Regions from separate parts of the Pseudoalteromonas sp. NZS71 genome, predicted to be linked through region 1. Evidence: predicted binding sites of a transcription regulator. Region 1 holds the regulator's gene; the other holds the start of a gene.

Evidence for each region. The regulator FliA, encoded in region 1, starts transcription of late flagellar genes. The targets are predictions, from matches to a motif close to CTAAAGNTNNNNNNNNNNNNGCCGATA.
Region 2: the regulator FliA is predicted to act here: its motif matches at 5,035-5,061, upstream of pomA (flagellar motor protein PomA).

What each region holds. Positions count from the first base shown of each region.
Region 1 is NZ_JADYWS010000002.1:201,404-213,029, forward strand. Features, by position in the region: gene fliR (flagellar biosynthetic protein FliR) at 1-257, shown strand, start outside; gene flhB (flagellar biosynthesis protein FlhB) at 267-1,397, shown strand; gene flhA (flagellar biosynthesis protein FlhA) at 1,470-3,581, shown strand; gene flhF (flagellar biosynthesis protein FlhF) at 3,603-5,084, shown strand; gene I6E85_RS02035 (MinD/ParA family protein) at 5,077-5,937, shown strand; gene I6E85_RS02040 (RNA polymerase sigma factor FliA) at 5,964-6,674, shown strand; gene cheY (chemotaxis response regulator CheY) at 6,715-7,098, shown strand; gene I6E85_RS02050 (protein phosphatase CheZ) at 7,116-7,889, shown strand; gene I6E85_RS02055 (chemotaxis protein CheA) at 7,905-10,112, shown strand; gene I6E85_RS02060 (chemotaxis response regulator protein-glutamate methylesterase) at 10,171-11,337, shown strand; gene I6E85_RS02065 (flagellar motor protein) at 11,330-11,626, shown strand, end outside.
Region 2 is NZ_JADYWS010000011.1:2,738-14,363, reverse strand. Features, by position in the region: gene I6E85_RS08975 (ligand-binding sensor domain-containing diguanylate cyclase) at 1-1,625, shown strand, start outside; gene dxs (1-deoxy-D-xylulose-5-phosphate synthase) at 1,699-3,561, opposite strand; gene ispA ((2E,6E)-farnesyl diphosphate synthase) at 3,667-4,554, opposite strand; gene I6E85_RS08960 (exodeoxyribonuclease VII small subunit) at 4,557-4,799, opposite strand; gene pomA (flagellar motor protein PomA) at 5,121-5,888, shown strand; gene I6E85_RS08950 (flagellar motor protein MotB) at 5,891-6,811, shown strand; gene I6E85_RS08945 (hypothetical protein) at 6,955-7,470, shown strand; gene I6E85_RS08940 (DNA topoisomerase III) at 7,513-9,453, shown strand; gene I6E85_RS08935 (M20 family metallopeptidase) at 9,530-10,840, opposite strand; gene I6E85_RS08930 (tetratricopeptide repeat protein) at 10,952-11,626, shown strand, end outside.

The DNA of each region.
Region 1 (11,626 bases):
GGGGCGGCTGGATGTTTACTACAGCACTTGTACTTTCACTTGCACCGCTTACCGCGATGCTCGTTATTAATATGTCGTTTGGTATTATGACGCGTGCAGCACCGCAATTAAATATTTTCTCTATTGGTTTTCCGTTTACCTTGGTAGCGGGACTTATTATTATTTGGGCGACACTAGGTAACTTTGTTACTCAGTTTGAGTTTCAATGGTTAAAAATGGTTGAGCTAATGTGTACTTTAGTTGGTTGCTCACCTTAGGGGAAAGTCATGTCTGAAGACTCAGGACAAGAAAAAACAGAAGAACCCACATCCAAAAAGCTTGAAGAATCTAAAAAGAAAGGCCAAATAGCGCGCTCAAAAGAGCTAGGTACCATGTTTGTACTTATTTTTTCGGCTATATCGCTTTTGATGTATGGGCCAGAAATTGGCAAAGGTTTATACAATGTAATGGGCCGAACCCTTAGCTTAAATCGCAACGAAGCCTTTGATACCACTAAAATGTTTGCCGTATGGGGAGAGGTTGCAGACGCTTTAATGTTTCCTATGGCTATGTTTGTATTAATTATAGTTTTGGCTGCATTTATTGGGAATACGTTACTAGGTGGTTTTAATTTTAGCTGGGAAGCCGCTGCACCTAAAGCAAGTAAAATGTCGCCAATGAAAGGCTTTAAACGTATGTTTGGCCCGCAAGCGGCTATTGAGCTTGTAAAGTCACTTTTAAAATTTGGTTTGGTTGCAAGTTTTGCTATATTTTTAATTAATACCTATTTTGATGAAATACTGCATTTAAGTTTAGAAAGTGCACCAGGTAATATTATTCATGCCTTAGAGATTTTAGGCTGGATGTTTTTAGGCCTTTCATGCACTTTAATTATTATTGCGGCTATTGATGCACCATTTCAAAGTTATAACCATAACAAACAACTTAAAATGACAATGCAAGAAATTAAAGATGAGTATAAAAACTCTGAAGGTGACCCACAAATAAAAGCGCGTATTAGGCAAACACAAAGGCAAATGTCGCAAAACCGTATGATGCAAGATGTCCCTGACGCTGATGTTATTGTTACCAACCCAACTCACTACTCTGTAGCATTAAAATACGATACAGAGCGCGCAGGTGCGCCTATAGTACTTGCTAAAGGTATTGATGAAATGGCGATGCAAATTAGAAAAGTAGCAATAGGGAACGAAGTACCTATTTTAGAATCCCCCATGTTGACCCGAGCGCTTTACCATACGGCTGAAGTAGGAGAGCAAATACCTGATCAGCTATTTACTGCTGTAGCGCAAGTTTTAGCGTATGTATTTCAGCTTAAGCGCTTTAATAAAGGGCGCGGTAAACGTCCAACTAAGCTCAATAACAAGCTCCCAATCCCCGACGACTATAAGTATTAAACTGCTAACTTAGTAACTTGGAATAGTTATTGCTAATTCTACGTAGTGTCAATTTTTTGAAATTGTAGAATTATGAGTTTTAAAGCGGTATTACAACAACTTAACAGAGACAAAAAAGACTATGCCAAAGGGGTAGGTACTCCTTTGCTTGTGCTTGCTGCCTTGGGAATGGTGATTTTACCGTTACCGCCATTTTTACTCGATATCCTTTTCTCGTTTAATATTGCCCTCGCATTAGTGGTTTTACTCGTGACTGTTTACACGATGAAGCCGGTTGAGTTTGGTATATTCCCCTCTGTATTACTAATCGCTACGATTATGCGCTTAGCGCTTAATGTTGCCAGCACTCGAGTTGTATTACTTGAAGGTCATAATGGTGGTGATTCTGCCGGCAAGGTAATTGAAGCGTTTGGCTCAGTTGTTATTGGTGGTAACTACGCTGTTGGTTTGGTCGTATTTTTAATCCTGATCATTATTAACTTTGTGGTAATTACTAAAGGTGCTGGGCGTATATCTGAGGTATCTGCACGTTTCACCCTTGATGCAATGCCGGGTAAACAAATGGCAATTGACGCCGATTTAAACGCAGGCTTTATCAGCGCAGAGCAAGCGCGTGACCGCCGTGAGGAAGTAACTCGCGAAGCCGATTTTTACGGCTCAATGGATGGTGCGAGTAAATTTGTAAAAGGCGATGCCATTGCAGGTATTGTTATATTAATCATCAATATTGTTGGTGGTTTATTTGTAGGTATGATTCAGCATAATTTGAGTTTTGGCAACGCAATGGAAGTATATACATTACTTACCATTGGCGATGGCTTAGTTGCTCAACTCCCTTCTTTACTGCTTTCAATTGGTACCGCGATTGTTGTAACACGCCAAAATGAGTCGCTCAATATGGGTGACCAATTTAAGAAACAACTAGGTAACGAAAAATCACTCTTTATTGCTTCAGGTATTTTGATCATCATGGGGTTAGTGCCTGGTATGCCGCATTTTGCTTTTTTAAGTTTAGGTGCGTTACTGGGTTATTTAGCTTACTACACACAGCAAACTAAGTTAAAAGCCGCTGCAGCAGAGGCCGAAGAAGCCGCCAGTGGCGGAAGCGCTGCAACAGGTATTGCCAATAAACAAGAGCAAAAAGAACTTGGTTGGGATGATGTTCAACAGGTTGACGTAATTGGCTTAGAAGTAGGCTATAGATTAATTCCGTTGGTAGATCAATCTCAAGGTGGTGAGCTACTTAATCGTATTAAAGGTGTACGTAAAAAGCTTTCTCAAGAACTTGGTTTTTTAGTACCACCTGTTCATATTCGCGATAATTTAGAGCTTGACCCTAATGCTTACAGAATAACGCTAATGGGTGTTTCAACCGGTGAAAGCGAACTTAAACATGGTGACGAGCTAGCGATTAACCCAGGGCAAGTATTTGGCCCAATTAAAGGGGTTGAAACTAAAGATCCTGCGTTTGGCCTTGATGCAGTATGGATCAAGCCAGATCAAAAAGATGAAGCGCAATCACTAGGTTATACCGTTGTAGATTCAGCCACGGTAGTTGCCACTCATATTAGCCAGTTATTAACTAACAGCGCGGCGTTGCTACTAGGGCATGAAGAAGTCCAAAACCTGCTTGATATGCTCGCTAAAAGCCACCCTCGCTTAGTAGAAGGGCTAGTACCAGATGTGTTGCCATTAACTGCAATTGTAAAAGTACTGCAAAATTTATTGAATGAAGGTGTAGCTATTCGCGATATGCGCTCAATTGTTCAAACCCTTGTTGAGTATGGCCCGCGTAGCCAAGACCCTGATGTATTAACGGCTGCAGTGCGTATTTCTCTGCGTAGGTTAATTGTTCAAGATGCGGTTGGTATGTCATCAGAAATCCCTGTCATAACCTTGGCACCTGAGTTGGAACAGATGTTGCATCAGTCATTACAAAATGCAGGCGATGAAGGTGCCGGTATTGAGCCTGGACTTGCAGAGCGACTTCAAGTGTCATTGACACAAGCGCATCAAAATCAAGAAATGGCCGGTGAACCTTCTATATTGCTAACGTCAGGAATGTTACGCACTGTGTTATCTCGTTTTGTTAAGTACACCATTCCAGGATTGAGAGTGATGTCTTATCAAGAGGTACCAGACGAAAGACAGATCAAGATTGTTAGCTCTGTAGGCCAACAATAAGATTTTAACAGGGGTTGAATCATGAAAATTAAACGTTTTTTTGCTAAAGATATGCGCACAGCACTTAAAGAAGTTAAAGATGAGTTAGGTGTTGATGCGGTTATTATGTCAAATAAGAAGCTGGCTAACGGTGTAGAAATTGTAGCGGCAGTTGATTATGACAAAGCAGCCCCTAAAGTAGCAGCGCAACCACAACGTACTGCAGAACCGCGCGCTCAAGCACCACAGCAAAGCATGCATAATTTTGTAAAACCAGAGCCTCAGCGTGCCAAACCAGAGCCGCAAGCAAAAGTGGCTGACAGCCTACAGGCTTTATTAGAGCGTCAATCACCGCGTCCTCGTTCTCCTGAGCTTGCATCAATGTTTTCACAATCAGGTATTGATACTACCGATAACTATCAAGAACCAGTTATGGAACAGCGTACTAAAAATATGTTTGCACCTGAAAATGCAGCGCCAGTTCGTCCACAAACTCAAGCGGATAGCTTAGGTTTTGATGATTTAGACAGCGACTTTGATGATTTAGATAGTCCAGTAACTGCTCGCCAACAAACACCCAATAATGAAAGCGAAGAAATGACAACAATGCGTGAAGAAATGAACGCAATTCGTCAATTACTTGAGCATCAAGTATCAGGCTTAATGCAGCAAGATATGGCGCGTCGCGATCCAACACGCGCTTGCATGGTTGACCGCTTAGTCGGTATGGGTATTGATAAAGAAGTAGCGCAACAAATGGCATGTTTTGTACCTGATGATGTATCTCGTAAGCAAGGCTGGAAAGCGTTGTTAACGATGGTCGAAGATCAAATGCAAACAACCAATAATGAAATACTTCGCCAAGGTGGTGTATATGCGTTAGTGGGTCCAACAGGTGTTGGTAAAACAACAACAGTTGCTAAGCTTGCAGCGTTAGGTGCACAAAAATATGGCGCTGATAAAGTGGCCTTAATAACCACTGATACATACAGAATTGGTGCTTATGAACAGCTTGCTACTTACGGCCGTATTATTGGTTGTGGTGTAAAGCAAGTTAAAGATGCTAATGAATTAGCTGAAGTTTTATATCATTTACGAAATAAACGTCTAGTATTAATTGATACAGCAGGTATGAGTCAGCGAGATTTACGTTTGACTGAGCAGTTAAACACGTTAATGCGTAACCAACGTGTGGATATTCGCAGCTACTTAGTACTAAGCGCGACGGCACAAATTAATGTATTACAAGAAACAGTACGTCACTTTAAAAAAGTACAGTTAAGTGGTTGTATTTTCACTAAGTTAGATGAATCATTAAGTTTGGGTGAGATTATTAGTATTGCGATTCAAAATCGCCTCCCAATAGGGTATCTTACTAACGGTCAACGAGTGCCAGAAGATATTCGTGTTGCAAATGCTGAGAAACTAGTGAAAAAGGCTGAGCAATTATATTTAAAAAGAACAAAAGCACAACATTCAAGGCACCAAGCAGTGGCGCCAAGTACAGTAGGGATGTATGATTAACACAGTATTAGATCAAGCAAGCGGCCTGCGCAAAATGAGTCAAAACAATAACAACGGCGTAAAAGTTATCGCTGTAACCGGTGGTAAAGGTGGGGTAGGGAAAACAAATGTTTCTCTAAATACCGCTATTGCACTAGGGCAACAAGGTAATAGAGTATTAGTGCTGGATGCTGACTTAGGTTTAGCAAACTGTGATGTGATGCTTGGTTTACGTGTAGAGCGCAATTTATCACACGTTTTGTCAGGTGAATGTGAGCTTGACGAGATTTTAGTTGAAGGCCCTGCTGGTATTAAAATTGTACCCGCTACATCGGGCTCGCAAAGTATGGTTGAACTATCGCCATCTGAGCATGCCGGGCTAATTCGTGCATTTAGCGAATTGAATACCGAATTTGATATTTTAATTGTAGATACAGCCGCTGGTATTTCAGACATGGTGCTAAGCTTCTCACGAGCAGCACAAGATGTAATGGTTGTAGTGTGCGATGAACCAACATCAATAACCGATGCTTACGCACTTATTAAAGTATTAAGCCGCGAGCACGGTGTTTATAAGTTCAAAATTGTTGCCAATATGGTCCGCAGTATGCGTGAAGGCACTGAATTATTTGCAAAACTATCTAAAGTTACCGATCGCTTTTTAGATGTTTCAATGGAGCTAGTAGCAACGGTTCCTTATGACGAAAATATGCGCAAAGCAACACGTCGCCAAAAGGTGATTGTTGAGCTCTTTCCAAGTTCGCCAGCCGCTCTCGCGTTTAAAGCGCTGGCGACAAAAGCAGTTAAATGGCCAATACCAAATCAACCATCTGGGCATTTAGAGTTTTTCATTGAGAAACTAGTAAACGGCTAATTATGACAACATTGGTGAATAGAGCTATGGGATATCAATCAACACAAAACTTAAATGTGATTGTTGAGAAACATGCATCACTTGTCAAAAAAGTGGCATGTCATCTAATTGCTCGATTACCACCTAGCGTTCAGCTTGATGATTTAATTCAATCAGGAATGATAGGTTTAATAGAAGCTTCAAAAAACTTTGATGCAACAAAAGGCGCAAGCTTTGAAACCTTTGCCGGTATTCGTATTCGCGGGGCTATGCTTGATGAAATGCGCCGTGGTGATTGGGCTCCTCGTTCAGTACACCGTAAAAGCCGACAAGTTGCAGAGGCAATTACTGGGCTCGAAAGCAGTCTGAATCGCGAACCAACAGATACAGAAGTTGCTGAAAAACTTGAAATTTCACTCAATGAGTACCATCATATTTTAAATGATGTTAATACCAGTAAAGTATTAGGCATAGAAGACCTTGGTGTAGATGAGGATGTTATTACTCCCGTAGGCCAAGATTTAGCGCTAGACAAACCTTTTAATAATGTTAAAAATGATCGGTTTAATGAGTCTTTGCTAAATGCAATAAAGTCATTACCAGAGCGTGATGCGATGGTACTTTCTTTATACTATAACGATGAAATGAATTTAAAAGAAATAGGACATATACTCGATGTAAGCGAATCGCGTGTAAGTCAGATACATGGTCAGGCGATGATTAAGCTTAAAGCTAAAATCAATGACTGGATAAACTAGTAGTAAGTAAACTAAGGTTAATACCTCACTGGGGGATGTTTTGGATAAAAACATGAAAATTCTTGTAGTTGATGATTTTTCAACGATGAGACGAATTATAAAAAACCTATTACGTGACTTAGGTTTCACTAACGTTCAAGAAGCTGATGACGGGTCTACAGCTTTGCCTATGTTACAAAATCAAGTGTTTGATTTTGTGGTTACAGATTGGAATATGCCGGGAATGCAAGGTATTGACCTTTTAAGAGCAATTCGTGCAGATGATAAGTTAAAACATATCCCTGTACTGATGGTAACGGCAGAAGCTAAAAAAGAACAAATAATAGCTGCAGCGCAAGCTGGCGTTAATGGTTATATTGTTAAGCCATTTACGGCTGGAACATTAAAAACTAAATTAGAAAAAGTATTTGAACGCTTAGGCTAATGATGGGGGAGAGGCTTATGTCAGCACCAGCTGCGCCTCAAATAACGTTAGAACAAGCTCGTCAACTCGTCATTTATTTAGAAAACGATGAGCAAGATAAAGCTAATCAGTTGATTTTAGAGACAGCTTCGCAAGAGCAGTCTAAATTATTTGCTGAAGTTGGGAAGTTGACTCGTCAACTGCACGAAGCACTTAAAAGCTTTGAGCTTGATACTCGCTTAACTAACATAACGACAGATGCGATTCCAGATGCTAAAAAGCGGCTTAATTATGTTATAGAAATGACAGAAAATGCGGCTAATAAAACAATGGATGCTGTTGAGGCTAGTTTACCTATAGCTCAGCAACTTGCAGATGAAATATCTCATATCAAACCGACATGGGATCGTTTAATGAGCCGGGAGATTGAGCTTGGTGAGTTTAAACAACTTTGCCATAGTATCGATAAGTTTATGAATAACTCTCATCATAAAACGGATGAGCTTCAAAGCTTAATGACAAATGTACTAATGGCTCAAGACTATCAAGACTTAACAGGTCAAGTTATTCGCCGTGTTATAGAACTTGTTAGAGAAGTAGAAGAAAGCTTACTTCATCTTTTAACAGCGTTTGCTGAACAAGATGACAGTGACAACACAGCGAATAAAGTAGAACAACAAAAAATAAAAGAACCAGTTGCCACACAAACTTTAGCAGGTCCTGAAGGCCCTATTATTGATAAAGAATCGCGTAATGATGTTGTGTCTGATCAAGATGAAGTCGATGATCTTTTATCAAGTTTGGGCTTCTAAGAGGAGAGTAACTGCATGTTTGAAGTCGATGAAGATATTTTACAAGACTTTCTTGTAGAGGCAGGAGAAATCCTAGAGCTTTTATCTGAACAGTTAGTTGAACTGGAAAATAATCCAGAAGATACCGAGTTACTAAATGCCATATTTAGAGGCTTTCACACTGTAAAAGGTGGTGCAGGCTTTTTAGCTATGACAGAACTTGTTGATGCTTGCCACGGCGCTGAAAACGTATTTGATTTACTACGTCAAGGCGTGCGAACGGTCAATTCAGAGTTAATGGATGTTATTTTACAAGCGCTCGACACCATTAATGAAATGTTCGCGACTATCCAAAATAGGGATAAGCCAGAACCAGCAGATCCTGAGTTACTTCAAACCCTCCATATTTTGGGCCTACCTCCAACAGAAGCCGAGCTTAACGGAGTCGCTTCAGAAACTGACGTTGAACAACCTCTTGATGAAGTAGTTGATACGCCAATAGCTGATGAGGAAGATCCATTTGCATTTGATGAAATGTTTAGCGGAACTCCTTCGGTTAGTGATGCTGAAATAAACGAAATCACTGAAGATGAATTTGAAAACTTACTTGATGAACTACACGGTAAAGGACAAGGTCCTGCAGTTGAAAAGCCAGTAGCAAGTAGTAGTGATTTTAATGGTGATATTACTGATGATGAATTTGACAGCTTATTAGACGAGTTACATGGAGTTGGCAGTTTTGGTGAGGTTGCGAGTAAAGCACCTGAGCAAAGTAGTGCAGTTAAAGCACCTGTAGAACCAGCTAAACCAGCGTCAAATACTGCTAATTCATCAGATGATGAAATTAGTGATGATGAATTTGAAGCGCTTCTTGATGAACTTCATGGTAAAGGCACTGCACCTAAATCAATAGAAAGCACTCCAGCTGTGAAACAGCCCAATATCCCAGCTAAACCAACTGCAAAAGCGAGTGTGCCTGTAAAAAAACCAGAACCTGTAAAAGCACCCGTTTCTAAACCGGTAGAAAAACCGGTTGCTAAAGCAGCGCCAGCAACGCCTAAAAAATCAGCGCCACCAGCAGCAGAGACGACAGTTCGCGTAGATACAAAACGACTTGACCAAATTATGAATATGGTTGGTGAGTTAGTACTTGTGCGAAATCGTTTGGTTAGTTTAGCGACCAATTCAGACAGTGAAGCAATGGGTAAAGCAATCTCTAACTTAGATGTAGTGACTGCTGATATTCAAGGCGCGGTTATGCAAACGCGAATGCAACCAATTAAAAAGGTATTTGGTCGTTTCCCTCGCGTAGTACGCGATTTAGCACGCAGCTTAAACAAAGACATTGACTTACAACTTGTAGGTGAAGAAACCGATTTAGATAAAAACTTAGTGGAAGCACTAGCCGATCCGCTTGTGCATTTAGTTCGAAACTCAGTTGACCACGGTATTGAAATGCCAGCTGTTCGTGAGGCTGCCGGTAAGCCTAGAACAGGTAATGTTACTTTATCAGCGTCTCAGGAAGGCGACCATATTTTGTTGACCATTAAAGATGATGGCGCTGGTATGGATGCTGAGAAACTGAAAAAAATAGCAATTAGTAAAGGCGTGCTCGACCACGATCAAGCGAGTCGACTTTCTGACACTGAAGCATACAACCTAATTTTTGCACCTGGCTTTTCTACAAAAGAAGAGATATCTGATATTTCAGGTCGTGGTGTTGGAATGGATGTGGTGAAAACTAAAATCACCCAATTAAACGGCTCTGTAAGTATTCAATCTGAGTTAGGTGTAGGTACTATTTTAGAGATAAAAGTACCACTTACCTTAGCCATATTACCGACCTTAATGGTAATTGTTGGCGCACAAACATTTGCGTTACCACTTGCAGGTGTTAGTGAAATATTCAACTTAGATTTAACGAAAACAAATGTGGTTGATGGGCAATTAACAATTATTGTGCGTAAAAAGGCAATACCGTTATTCTACCTCGAGCACTGGTTAGTTAAAGGCTCAGATCGTTCACAGCGAAAAGCAAAAGGCCATGTAGTTATTGTGCAAATTGGTACGCAGCAAATTGGTTTTGTTGTTGACTCATTAATTGGCCAAGAAGAAGTTGTAATTAAACCACTTGATGCGTTACTACAAGGTACCCCAGGTATGGCAGGCGCTACAATTACTTCAGATGGTGGCATTGCACTGATTTTAGACGTTCCAAACATGTTAAAACATTACGCAGGCTAATAATAAAGTAGGTATATATTTAATATATACCTACGCATAAATTTAATAAGAGAGCTAAATGGCCGTTAAAGTTTTAGTTGTTGATGATTCAAGCTTTTTTCGCCGCAGGGTAAGCGAAATTCTTGAGCAAGATAGCGACATACAAGTTATAGGCTTTGCTGTGAATGGCAGAGAAGCTGTTGAAAAAGCAGCTCAGCTACGTCCAGATATGATCACTATGGATGTAGAAATGCCTGTGCTTGATGGTATTAGCGCAGTTAAAGAGATAATGGCGAGTAATCCAACCCCGATCTTAATGTTTTCATCACTAACACGTGATGGCGCAACAGCAACGTTTGATGCGCTAGATGCTGGAGCAATGGATTTTTTACCGAAAAAATTTGAAGACATCGCTCGCAATAATGAAGACGCTATAAAGCTTTTACAAAATAAAGTGAAAGATATAGGGCGAAGACGTTTACCGCGAACGTTTAAAGCTGCAACACCACCTAAGCCAGTAATATCAACTAAACCGATAACAAGCTCACTTTCGCAAAGAACAAACACACTAACGCCTTCGATAAAACAACCCGATAGAAGCTTTCAAAGAGCAGCCCCTACAACATCGTCAGGTTCAAATATTGCCTCAATGCGAGCAAGTGGAAAGCAATACCAGCTTGTGGCTATTGGCACTTCTACAGGTGGCCCTGTTGCACTACAAACTATATTAACTCAATTGCCTGCTAATTTCCCTCATCCTATTTTGCTTATTCAGCATATGCCAGCTGCTTTTACACCTGCATTTGCGGCACGTTTAAATGGTCTGTGCCAAATAAAAGTGAAAGAAGCGCAACAAGGTGACCGCTTACAACCAGGAACTGCTTATCTAGCGCCTGGCGGACAGCAGATGATGGTAGAAGGGCGTGGTGCAAATAGAACTCTGCGCGTATTTGAAGATCATAGCGAGAGAATAAGTTATAAACCGAGTGTAGATGTAACTTTTGCCAGTGCAGCAAAAACGTATCAAGGCGATGTGCTTGCTATCGTTTTAACAGGCATGGGCGCTGATGGACGTGACGGTGCAAGAATGTTAAAACAAACGGGTGCAACCATTTGGGCACAGGATGAAAAAAGCTGTGTTGTTTATGGAATGCCTCAAGCCATTGCTAATGCGGGGCTTTCGAGTGAAAGTTTAGCATTAAGCGATGTTGCAGCACGTATCAAGAGAGAGGTAGGTTGTGGATAAACTCTCAATATTTGGACTATTTGTAGCACTTGGTGCAATAGGTCTAGGTTACTCTTTAGAAGGCGGCGTTGTTTCTGCTTTATTTAATGGTCCTGCCCTTATTATTGTATTAGGCGGCACGCTTGGTGCTGTTATGTTGCAAACATCAGCAAGTACCTTTAAAAAAATGCTAAATATGAGCTCTTGGGTTTTTGTTGCGCCACAATATGATATTGAAGATGCAATAGAGCAAGTTAAGCGGTGGTCTCATAAGGCACGTCAAGAAGGTTACTTAGCGCTTGAAAACGAA
Region 2 (11,626 bases), on a different contig from region 1:
TTACAGACCGTGGCATTGAAAAAATTGGTGACCAAACAACACTTGAAAGTGCATACGTAACGAGTGTGCTACATATAGATGGCGTGGGTATTTTAATCGGCTCTCTTAACGATGGGCTTTTTTACAGAAGTACGCAAGGGCAGTGGCGTCAACTCGATGCAGCTAATGGCTTACCGTATGGGTCTATATTTAGCCTAGAATATGATGAAAAGTTAAAACATGTTTGGGTAAGCACCATGAAAGGTGTTTACAGAATGCCTGTAGAGCAATTTAAAACAGAGATAAAAAGCTTAAAAGTTGAAGAAGTGATTTCATCTTTTGACCGTCAACTCGATGGTAAAGCGAATCAATGTTGTAGTGGACTTGGGCATGATGCGGTAGCAGACACCGGCAATTCTATTTGGTACCCAAGCTTACAAGGTGTTGTTGAAATACCTAAAAATGTAGAGCTATTTGGTGTGCTTGCATTAAAGCCAACAATAGAAACAATAACAACACCACTTCGTCATTTAACCACCGCTGCGCTTGGTAAAAAACCATCATTAGAAACAGACGAGCGTGATATAACGCTAACTTACACAGCTATTGATTATTATGCACCAAACAGTATTGAATTTAGATATAAACTAAGTGGCTTAGATAGTGACTGGCGCTATGCTAATACGCGACGTGAAGCTATTTATACTAACTTGCCTCCAGGCTCGTTTTTGTTTCAATTAGAAGCGAAGCGCCAAGGTGAAGACTGGACTAAAGCGCAAGAAGTAGAATACGGTTTTGTAGTGCCTGAGCGCTTTGACGAAACTATTTACTTTAGGCTTTTAATTACCAGTGGCTTTATTTTGCTTTTCTACCTTATTTTTTGGGTGTTTAGAGCGCAAGAGCGTAGAAAACAAGAAGCATTAGAGGGCTTGATCACCGAGCGTACCTTAGAGCTTCGTCAAGCTAATGATAAATTAGGCCAAGTTAATTCACAGCTTAAATTAGTTAGTCACTCAGATGAGTTAACAGGGCTGCGTAGTCGTCGCTTTTTGTTTGATCAACTCCCTAAAGATATTGAACACTTTCAACGTAATTCACAATCGCTGCAGGCACAAGGCAAGTCACTGGTGCTGGTAATTATTAACTTTGATAACTTCAGCCGTATCAATGATGCCTATGGCCCAATTGCAGGTGATAGCTGCTTACAGCAAATGGCTGCATTATTAAATTCGCGTACGCAGGGTTCTGACTATGTGGCACGTTGGAGTGGTGATGAGTTTTTACTATTATTACGTGATTTTAAATGCAATAAAATAGACAGCTATGCTTCAGATCTTTGTAAAGTAATAGCGGCTAATTCATTCCAATTACCAAATGGAAAAACAACTAATATCACGGCATCAATTGGTTGGTCATTTTATCCATTACCACTTTTGGGTGGGCAGGTAATTAGCTGGGAGACATCTATTAACCTAGCAGATATTTCACTACACCAAGTTAAAAAGCGCGGTGGTGATGGTGTTGCAAATATTACGTTTGATGATCAGCTTGATGCATTTGAGTTTGAACAAAATTCTAACGTTGATCAACAATTAGGTATTTTACAAAGCAATGGCCTAGCTGATATTAAAGTGTGGATGCGCTGATCAGCAATATTTGATATTAAAAAAGGAGCCTAGGCTCCTTTTTTAATATGCTCAACTTTAGATGTATAGGAAGTTAATTAATAAACGCTTTAATAGCGGTTAATATTCCTTGCTCGCCTAACCCCATTTCATCGTGCATTTCATCTTGGGTGCCGTGTTTAATAAACTCATCAGGAATACCTAAGTTAAGGATATTAATATCAGCTTTTTGCGTTGCTAAGAATTCGTTAACTGCAGAGCCGGCACCGCCAGCAATCGCATTATCTTCAAGCGTAACAATTACATCGTGGCTAGTTGCAAGCTCATTTAAAAGTGCGGTATCAAGTGGTTTAATAAAACGCATATTAACAAGCGTTGCATCTAATTCATCTGCAGCAAGCTGTGCATTTTCAAGTAATGTACCGAACGATAAAATGGCAATTTTACTGCCTTTCTTAATTGTATCTGCCTTACCTATTTCAAGCAGTTGCATAGTGCTTTCAATGTCTGCAGTACCTGCACTACCGCGAGGGTAACGAACAGCAACTGGGCAATTTGCTTTATAGCCGGTGTACAGCATTTGACGGCACTCGTTGGTATCGCTTGGTGCCATAATTACCATATTTGGAATGCAGCGCATAAAGCTTAAATCGTACGCACCTTGGTGAGTTTCACCATCGGCTCCCACAATACCAGCGCGGTCAATGGCAAATAATACAGGTAAGTTTTGCAGTGCAACATCATGTATTAATTGGTCATACGCACGTTGTAAAAAGCTTGAGTAAATAGCAACAACAGGTTTTAAGCCTTCACAGGCAAAGCCAGCAGCTAAAGTAACCGCATGCTGCTCAGCAATGGCCACATCAAAGTATTGATCTGGAAACTCTTTAGAAAAACGTACCATGCCTGAACCTTCGCGCATTGCAGGCGTGATAGCCATTAACTTGCTGTCTTGTTCGGCCATATCACATAACCAATCGCCGAATACTTTTGAAAAAGTAGCAGCACTAGGTTTAGATTTAGGTAGGCTAGTTGTGCTCGGATCGAATTTTGGTACACCATGATAGCCAATAGGATCGGCTTCAGCCGGTTTATAGCCCTTACCTTTTTGCGTTTTTATATGTAAAAGCTGTGGGCCTTTTAAATTACGCATATTACGTAATGTATCTACCAACATGTTTACATCGTGACCATCAATGGGACCAATGTAATTTAGGCCTAATTCTTCAAAAAATGTCCCTGGAATCATCATACCTTTTATATGTTCTTCCATTTTACTAGCAAGTTGTTTTACAGGAGGTACACCAGAGAGTAACTTTTTACTACCTTCACGAATGTTAGTATAAAAGCTACCTGATAAAATTCGAGCAAAGTGATTTGTTAATGCGCCAACATTTTCAGAAATCGACATTTCGTTATCATTTAAAATAATAAGCATGTCTGATTTTACATCACCTAAATGATTCATCGCTTCAAATGCCATGCCTGCGGTTATAGCTCCGTCACCAATAATGGCTACAGACTTTCGACCTTTACCTTCTTTTTGTGCAGCAATAGACATACCTAAAGCAGCCGAAATAGAGGTGCTTGAATGGCCTACGCTAAACGTATCGTATTGGCTTTCATCGCGAAAAGGAAAAGGGTGCAAACCGTCTTTTTGGCGAATAGTGTGCATTTGCTCGCGACGACCAGTAAGAATTTTATGCGGATAAGCTTGATGACCCACATCCCAAACTAGGCGATCGTCTGGAGTGTTATAAACATAATGCAGCGCAACGGTTAGTTCAACCGTCCCTAAACCAGACGCTAGATGACCGCTACTTTGCGATACTGAGTTGAGTAAATAATCGCGCAGCTCATTGCTAAATGCAGGGAGTTTGTCTTGCGCTAAGTCACGCAATTGGGCTGGCTCGTCAACCAAATTAAGTAATGGATACTTGCTACTATCAAGTGTCATGGTTTTATATATATCCTTCGCTAACATTAATTAATTCAAAGCTTTTACGAATAATTAATGTTGAGTAATAATGTCAGTGCTAATTGCAATACGTATGAGCAAAAATTAGTGGTCACGCTCAATTAGGTAATTTGCTAGCGACGCAAGAAGTGTTGTGTCAGCATCTATATTTGCTAACGCTTCATGGGCTTGTTGTATTAAATTCTGCGCCATTTCTTTAGCGCCTAGCATACCTAATAACGCCGGATATGTCGCTTTATTCGCGGCAATATCGGAGCCTTGTGGCTTTCCTAAAATAACTGTATCGCCTTCAACATCTAAAATGTCGTCGTGTACTTGAAATGCTAGCCCTATAGCATACCCAAAAACACTTAAATTTTCTAAGGTTTGTTGATCAGCCTTTTCACTGCACAGTGCACCAAGTGTAATTGCGCAATTAATTAGAGCCCCGGTTTTTAGCTTATGTATTCGCTCAAGCTCTTGTACGGTAATTACTTTATCAGTTGCTGCTATATCAAGGCCTTGTCCGCCAACCATACCCTGAAGGCCTGATGCGTGGGCAAGTGTAGCAATCATTTTTACTTGTGTTTGCGATGAGCATTCAAATTTGTGATTCGCAATAAGCTCAAAAGCAAGAGTTTGAAGAGCATCACCGGCTAAAATTGCATTTGCCTCGCCAAACTCTATATGACAAGTAGGGCGTCCGCGGCGTAAGTCGTCGTCGTCCATTGCTGGTAAGTCATCATGGACTAACGAATAGCTATGAATACACTCAATTGCAGCAGCAAGTACGTTTAAGTCTTGATGGTTTGCGCCGAGCATTTTACCTGTGGCATAAACTAAAAATGGACGTAATCTTTTACCGCCATTAAATAATCCATACTGGGTGGCGTTCTTTACCGTTTCTTCTGTATCGAGAGGCTGGTTAAAATGCTGTTGTAAGGTCGCTACTACATCTTTTTGAGCACGTTCAATATGATTTTTTATGCTCACAGCTATTCCATATCATTATCAAAATTTGTAAGTACTGACTTTTCGCCATTCCCCATCAAAATTGATACTTTTTGTTCTGCTTGCTGTAATTTCCCTGATGAAGCACTTGCTAATGCAATTCCACGCTCAAATTGCTTTAACGATTGCTCAAGCGATAAGTCACCTTGTTCCATGTCACTAACGATTGTAGATAATTCTTCTAGTGCTTGTTCGAAACTTAAGTTTTCAGGTTTTTTAGTCGCCATCTTTATTTCAGCTTACATAATAAATTTAGGGGTCAATTTTAGGGGGAATGCTAAACTAGGTCAAAGGATGATATTGGTTTTTTACCTTTATAACGTTAAATTATATTTCAAGTGCATTAATAAAGCCTTAATAGCGGTCTGTTGGTTTAATAAATCAATTGATAATTAGGTAGCCCTTATAACTTGATCTAAGATAGTGCTAAAGGCTGCTTTTTATGTTTATTTATAAAAATGGCTTAAGCAATTCAATATGTTGCCGATAAGCAGTTAATAATAAAAGTTTATGATAAGGCCATTAAGCATGAAACTTCTGGAGGAAATGTGGATTTAGCAACCATAATCGGGATCCTAGGCGCAATTGGCTTAATTGTCATGTCTATGTTTATGAGTAGTAGCGGTGAAATGGCTATGTTTTACAATACCCCGTCTGTGGTTATTGTATTTGGTGGTTCACTCTTTATTGTTTTATCAAACTTCACCATGTCGCAATTTTTGGGGATAGGTAAAGTTGTTGCTAAAGCGTTTATGTTTAAAATCGAAACGCCAGAAATACTTATCGAAAAAGCAGTAGAACTTGCGGATTCAGCTCGTAAAGGCGGTTTTTTAGCACTCGAAGAAGCTGAAATTCCAAACCCCTTTATGCGCAAAGGCGTCGATATGCTCGTTGATGGCCACGACGCAGATGTAGTTCGCGCTACACTTCAAAAAGATATTTCTCTAACCACGACTCGCCATGAATTGGGCGCGGGTTTATTTAAGTCGTTAGCTGATATAGGGCCTGCAATGGGTATGATTGGTACTCTAATTGGTTTGGTTGCAATGTTGTCTAACATGGATGACCCAAAGGCAATTGGTCCGGCAATGGCAGTAGCACTATTAACAACTTTATATGGCGCGTTTTTAGCCAATGTTGTGGCAATTCCTATTCAGGTAAAACTCGAACTGCGTAAAGACGAGGAAGCGATGAATCAGCGTTTAATTTTGGATGCTATTTTAGGTATACAAGATGGTCAGAATCCAAAAGTAATCGAAGGTATTTTGAAAAATTACTTAGCTGAATCTAAACGCAAAGTAGATACCGAGGAGTAATTATGTCTGATCAAGAGTGCAAATGCCCACCGCCAGGTCTACCTGCATGGATGGGAACGTTTGCCGATTTAATGTCACTGTTAATGTGCTTTTTTGTACTCTTGCTCGCGTTTTCAGAAATGGATGTACTTAAGTTTAAACAAATTGCGGGCTCTATGAAGTTTGCTTTTGGTGTGCAGAATAAAATTGAAGTAAAAGACATCCCTAAAGGTACCTCTGTTATTGCCATGGAGTTTACCCCAGGCAAACCAGAGCCAACCCCAATAGAAACCATTCAGCAGCAAACAGTCGAAATGACTCAACAAATGTTAGAGTTTCAGGCTGGCGATGAAAGCTCAGCAGGCGGCAGGCAAGAACAGCGCGGGGATAAACGCGGTGGCGAATCTCGTAGTACCTCACAAGAAGAATCTTCTGAGCAAGCAACTTCAGCAGCCGATCAGGAGCAAACTAACGAGCTTGTTAAAAAGATAGCGCAGCAGCTTGAAAAGCAAATAATCGATGGCGCAATTGAGCTTGAGTCTTTAGGGCAGCAAATAATTATTCGCATTAGAGAGAATGGTTCATTTCCTTCAGGTAGTGCATTTTTACAACCTAAGTTTAAACCTATAATTCAAGATATCGGTGTGCTGTTAAAAGATGTACCCGGTGAAATAACAGTATCTGGCCATACAGATGATTTTCAGGTATCGAATGAGTTATATATTAATAATTGGGACCTATCATCAAAGCGTGCTGTAGCCGTTGCAAGTGAACTGCAAAAAGTCCAAGGATTTGATAAAACCCGAATGATGGTGGTTGGTCGAGCTGAAACACGACCACTTGTACCGAATGACACAGATGAAGATCGCCGCAGGAATCGCCGAGTAGAAATATCTATATTACAAGGTAAAGCAAAAGAGTCAGCTCCTATCGACGTAAGGTAGTACTGCTTGGCAAAGCTTATTTTTTAGCTTAAAGTAAAACTCCTTAACAATTGTAATGGAGTACTTATGAAAATAATAAATAAATATTGTTATATGCCGGGCAACGGAACTGGTGGAGACGATGATAAGACTAAAGAATAACCATGCCTTTATGGGTTGATAAAGTAATCTTTTTTCTTGAACTTAGCTGGGTTTTATTTTTAATCCCGGCTATTTTTATTTTCTATTTACGTAAAGATTTTTTGGCATTACGGTTTGTATGTATAACAGGAGCATTTTTTTTATTTGGTGCACTTATATTCGATTCTTTAAAAGAGTTTGATAAAGATATTTATATATATAGGTATCTTGTTTGGGCGTTTAATGACATTGCTTGGATGGCACTTATTGCATATCTAGGTTTAAAAGATAAAGTTTATTTATGGCAATGTGTGGTAGGTCAGTTAGTTGTTATTATGGCACCAATTTTACAACTTTTTCGTGTTGTTGATCGCCACCTTTGGGATTTATCTTATAGTACGCTGATCTATAAAACGCTTTTACCTTTAATTAATATAGGCACTGTAGTGGTGTGCTATCTTCCGCTGATTTATTTAGTGATCAAAAATAATAAAGTTGTAACCAGTAATGGTTATAAAAAAGCCCCTCCTTTAAAATAGTTGTGCTAAACTACTGTTTATATGAACAGTGGTGAGCAAGCTATGAAACTCTACATTGCAGAAAAACCTTCACTTGGACGCGCTATTGCTGATGCGTTACCAAAACCACATAAAAAACACGATGGTTATATAGAAGTCGCTAATGGCGATTGTGTATCGTGGTGTATTGGGCATTTGCTAGAACAAGCAGAACCTGATGACTATGATGAGCGTTTTAAAAAGTGGCAGTTTGAACACTTGCCTATAATACCTGAGCAATGGAAGCTAAAAGCTAAAACCAAAACACGTAAACAGCTCACTGTTTTAAAAAAATTAATTAAACAAGCTTCGCAACTTATTCACGCTGGCGATCCAGACCGTGAAGGCCAGCTATTAGTCGATCAAGTAATTGAAGAAGCTAAAATAAGTCAGGCTAAAAAGCAGAGTACACAACGTTTACTCATTAGTGATTTAAACTTATCGGCAGTAAAAAAATCATTGAGTAATATGCGCTCTAATCGAGACTTTATTCCGTTAAGTGTATCTGCTTTAGCACGCTCTCGTGCTGATTGGCTATTTGGTATGAATTTAACGCGTGCATATACATTAGCGGGTCAAAAAGCAGGATTTGGTAATGTACTTTCGGTAGGACGGGTACAAACCCCTATTTTAGGGCTTGTTGTTAATAGAGATAACGAAATAGCACACTTTGTATCTAAGCCTTTTTACGATGTACTGGCGCATTTACTTACTCCAGATAACCAGCCATTCATAGCTAAGTGGGTTCCTAGTAAAGCATGTGAGCCACATCAAGATGAAGAAGGGCGAATACTTAACAAAGCACTCGCAGAAAATGTTGCTTCGCGTATTACCAAACAAAATGCTGAGCTTACAGCGCTTGAGCAAAAACAAAAAAAACAAAGTGCTCCATTACCTTATAATTTATCTGCACTGCAAATAGATGCGGCTAAAGCATTTGGAATGCCGGCTCAAAAAGTGTTGGATATTTGCCAAATACTTTATGAGCGACATAAATTAATTACCTACCCACGCTCGGATAATCGTTATTTACCTAAAGATCACCATCAAGATGCATCTGCTATTTTTAAAGCTATAAGTGCTAATGGTGGGCAAAGCACCGAATTGGTAAATGGGGCTGATGTAAAAAAGCGTAGTAAATGTTTTAACGGTTCAAAAGTGGCTGCCCATCATGCCATTGTCCCTACGGCTAAGCAGTTAAAGTCAGCGAGTTTGAGCGGTGACGAAGCGAAGGTATATCAATTAATAAGCCGCCATTATCTAATTCAGTTTTATCCCGACTATATATATAACGAAACTAAAGCAGAGATAACAATCGCTGGCGGATTATTTAAAGCAAATGCAAAACAAGATGTAAGCTTAGGCTTTAAGGTATTAATGGGTAAGTCTGAATTAAAAGATGAAGCTACGTTACCTCCTTTAACAGAAGGTATGTCTCTTTTTTGTGAGCAAGGCGAAGTAGTCGAAAAGCATACATCACCCCCAGCTTATTTTACTGATGCTACATTATTGGCTGCGATGACCGGCATTAGTCGTTACGTTAAAGATCCACAAATTAAAAAAGTATTAAAAGACACTGATGGTTTAGGTACGGAGGCAACACGTGCGGGAATAATCGAGTTGCTATTCAAGCGGCGTTTTTTAAAACGTGAAGGTAAGTCAATTAGAGCGACCGAAACGGGACTTGCCCTTATTAGCGTATTACCACAAGGTTTAGCGAGTCCTGATTTAACCGCAAAGTGGGAATCGAGCTTAGGTGATATTGCGCAGCAAGTAATGAGTTATCAGCAATTTTTACAGCCGTTACTTGCCGACTTAAATGGGTTTGTACAATTAGCAGCAAACTGCGATAGCAATGCATTTGCAAGGTTACCAAAAAGCTCACCTAAAAAACGTTTTGCTAAACGAGGTGGAAAAGCGACCTTTAAAAAGTCGAGTTATAAAAAAAGCTCTGTTGCTAGTTAGCTACAGAGCCATTTTATTAAACGATATCACTTAACCTGAACTCTGCTTGAGATAGATTTATTATCCAGAATTCAGGTTACTTATTAAATAAAGCAACAGCAGCATTACTCATTGCTTTTATTCCGGTAGGGATAGCAACTTTATAATCTGGTGCAAATTTACTAGAGTGTAGGGAAGGGAGTACTTCACCTGTTTTTATCGAATCTGCATATTGTGCTTGGTTTACGCCACCTAGCCAAAATAAGGTAATAGGGATGTTTTCATCGGTGCGTCCGTATAGGCCAAAGTCTTCACCCGCCATTACAGCTTGTGTTTCAAGCACATTGGTATCACCAATTGCGCTGGCAATAGAGTTTCTAACAATGTCTGTTTGTGCAGGGTTATTATAAGTAGATGGAATAGATTCATCTTCATGTACATATACTACAGGGTAGTTTGATTCATTTAGGCCAGCACTTTGTGCAATACCTGCCGTGATTCGTTTTATTGCTGCTATTTGAGCACTTCTAACATTTGGGTTATAGCTTCTGAGAGTGAGTTGTAGTTTTACTTCATCCGAAATCACATTATGTTTTGAGCCACCATGAATAGACCCAACCGTAATAACCGAAGGCTCTAGCGGTGAAAGTTCTCGGCTTGTGATTGTTTGCAGAGCAAGTACTGTGCGTGCAGCTATAATCACAGGGTCTATAGTTGTATGCGGATAAGCACCATGACCACCTTTACCTTTTATTGTAATATCGACAGAATCTACACTTGCCATAGTGTATTCATTTTTCATTGATACCTTACCAGCGGGGACGCTAGCACTTACATGCAAAGCAATTATATGATCAGGTTTTTCATATTTACTAAATAGTCCTTCGCCTAACATGGCTTTAGCACCCCCACCAACTTCTTCGGCAGGCTGTGCAACCATCATCAAAGTGCCTTTCCATTGATCTTTGTGTACTATTAATTGCTCAGCAGTACCAATAAAAGAGCTCATGTGAATATCGTGGCCACAACCGTGCATTACACCTACTTTAGCACCATGCTCGTCTATTACTTTAACTTTTGAGGCATAGGACTTTCCTGTCTGCTCTATAATAGGTAAGCCATCGGTGTCAGTACGGATCATCACGGTTGGACCGTTTCCGTTTTTGTAAATGCCGACAACACCAAAGCCACCTACATTACTTGTTACTTTAAAACCCAGCTGAGTTAATTTATCCGCTATTTTATTACCCGTTTTTTGTTCGTGATAAGAAAGCTCTGGCGATTGGTGTAAATCGAGGTAAAACTTTTCTATAGCTGGCATGGTTTTGCTTAAATTCAAATCGAGTCCATTTGCTTGTACTAATGGGCTTGCTAATAAAAGTATTGCACTTAGATAAGTTAATTTCATGTTTTCCCTCATTGTTGAATATGTATACCGGATGATTTAGGTATATGACTTGTAATTATTATGTTCACCACCATATAAAAACCTAAATAGATGAATATGGCAATCAATTCAATGAGCAACATAGTTAGTATTAATGCGCAAAACCTTCAACAAGTACTCGGTGAAACATCACAACAAAAATTGGTGTTGCTTAACTTTTTCTCTCCTCAAAGTCCTGACTGCATCGGACAGGCTGCAATTTTAGATAAAGTAGCGGCAGAATATGCAAGCTATATAGTAGTAGCAAACCTAGATTGCGATGCAGAGCAAGCACTCGCATCTCAACTTGCGCAACAAGTTGGTCTGCAAACACTGCCTACGCTTGTATTATTAAAAGACTCTGCACCAGTAGATTTACTTGCAGGTGTTCAAAGTGAGGCACAAATACGCGAAGCCCTAGCAAAGCATTTACCTGCGCAACAAGACTTACTGTTAGAGCAAGCAAAACAAGCGTTATTAAAGTCAGATTTAAATGCTGCATTTAATTATGCAAAGCAAGCTTATGAAATAGACAGTGGTAATGCACGCATCAAATTAGTGCTTGCAGACATATGTATTCAAATTCACAAGGTAGATGAAGCCCAAGCGCTTATAAATACAATAGACGCACAAGAGCAAGATGCTTACTTTAATAATATAAAAGCAAAATGCGAAGCTGCGCTTGAAGCAAAAGACTCACCAGAGATTAAAGAAAAGCAACAACAAGTAGAAAAGTACCCTAATGACCTAGAATTAAAAGAAGAGCTC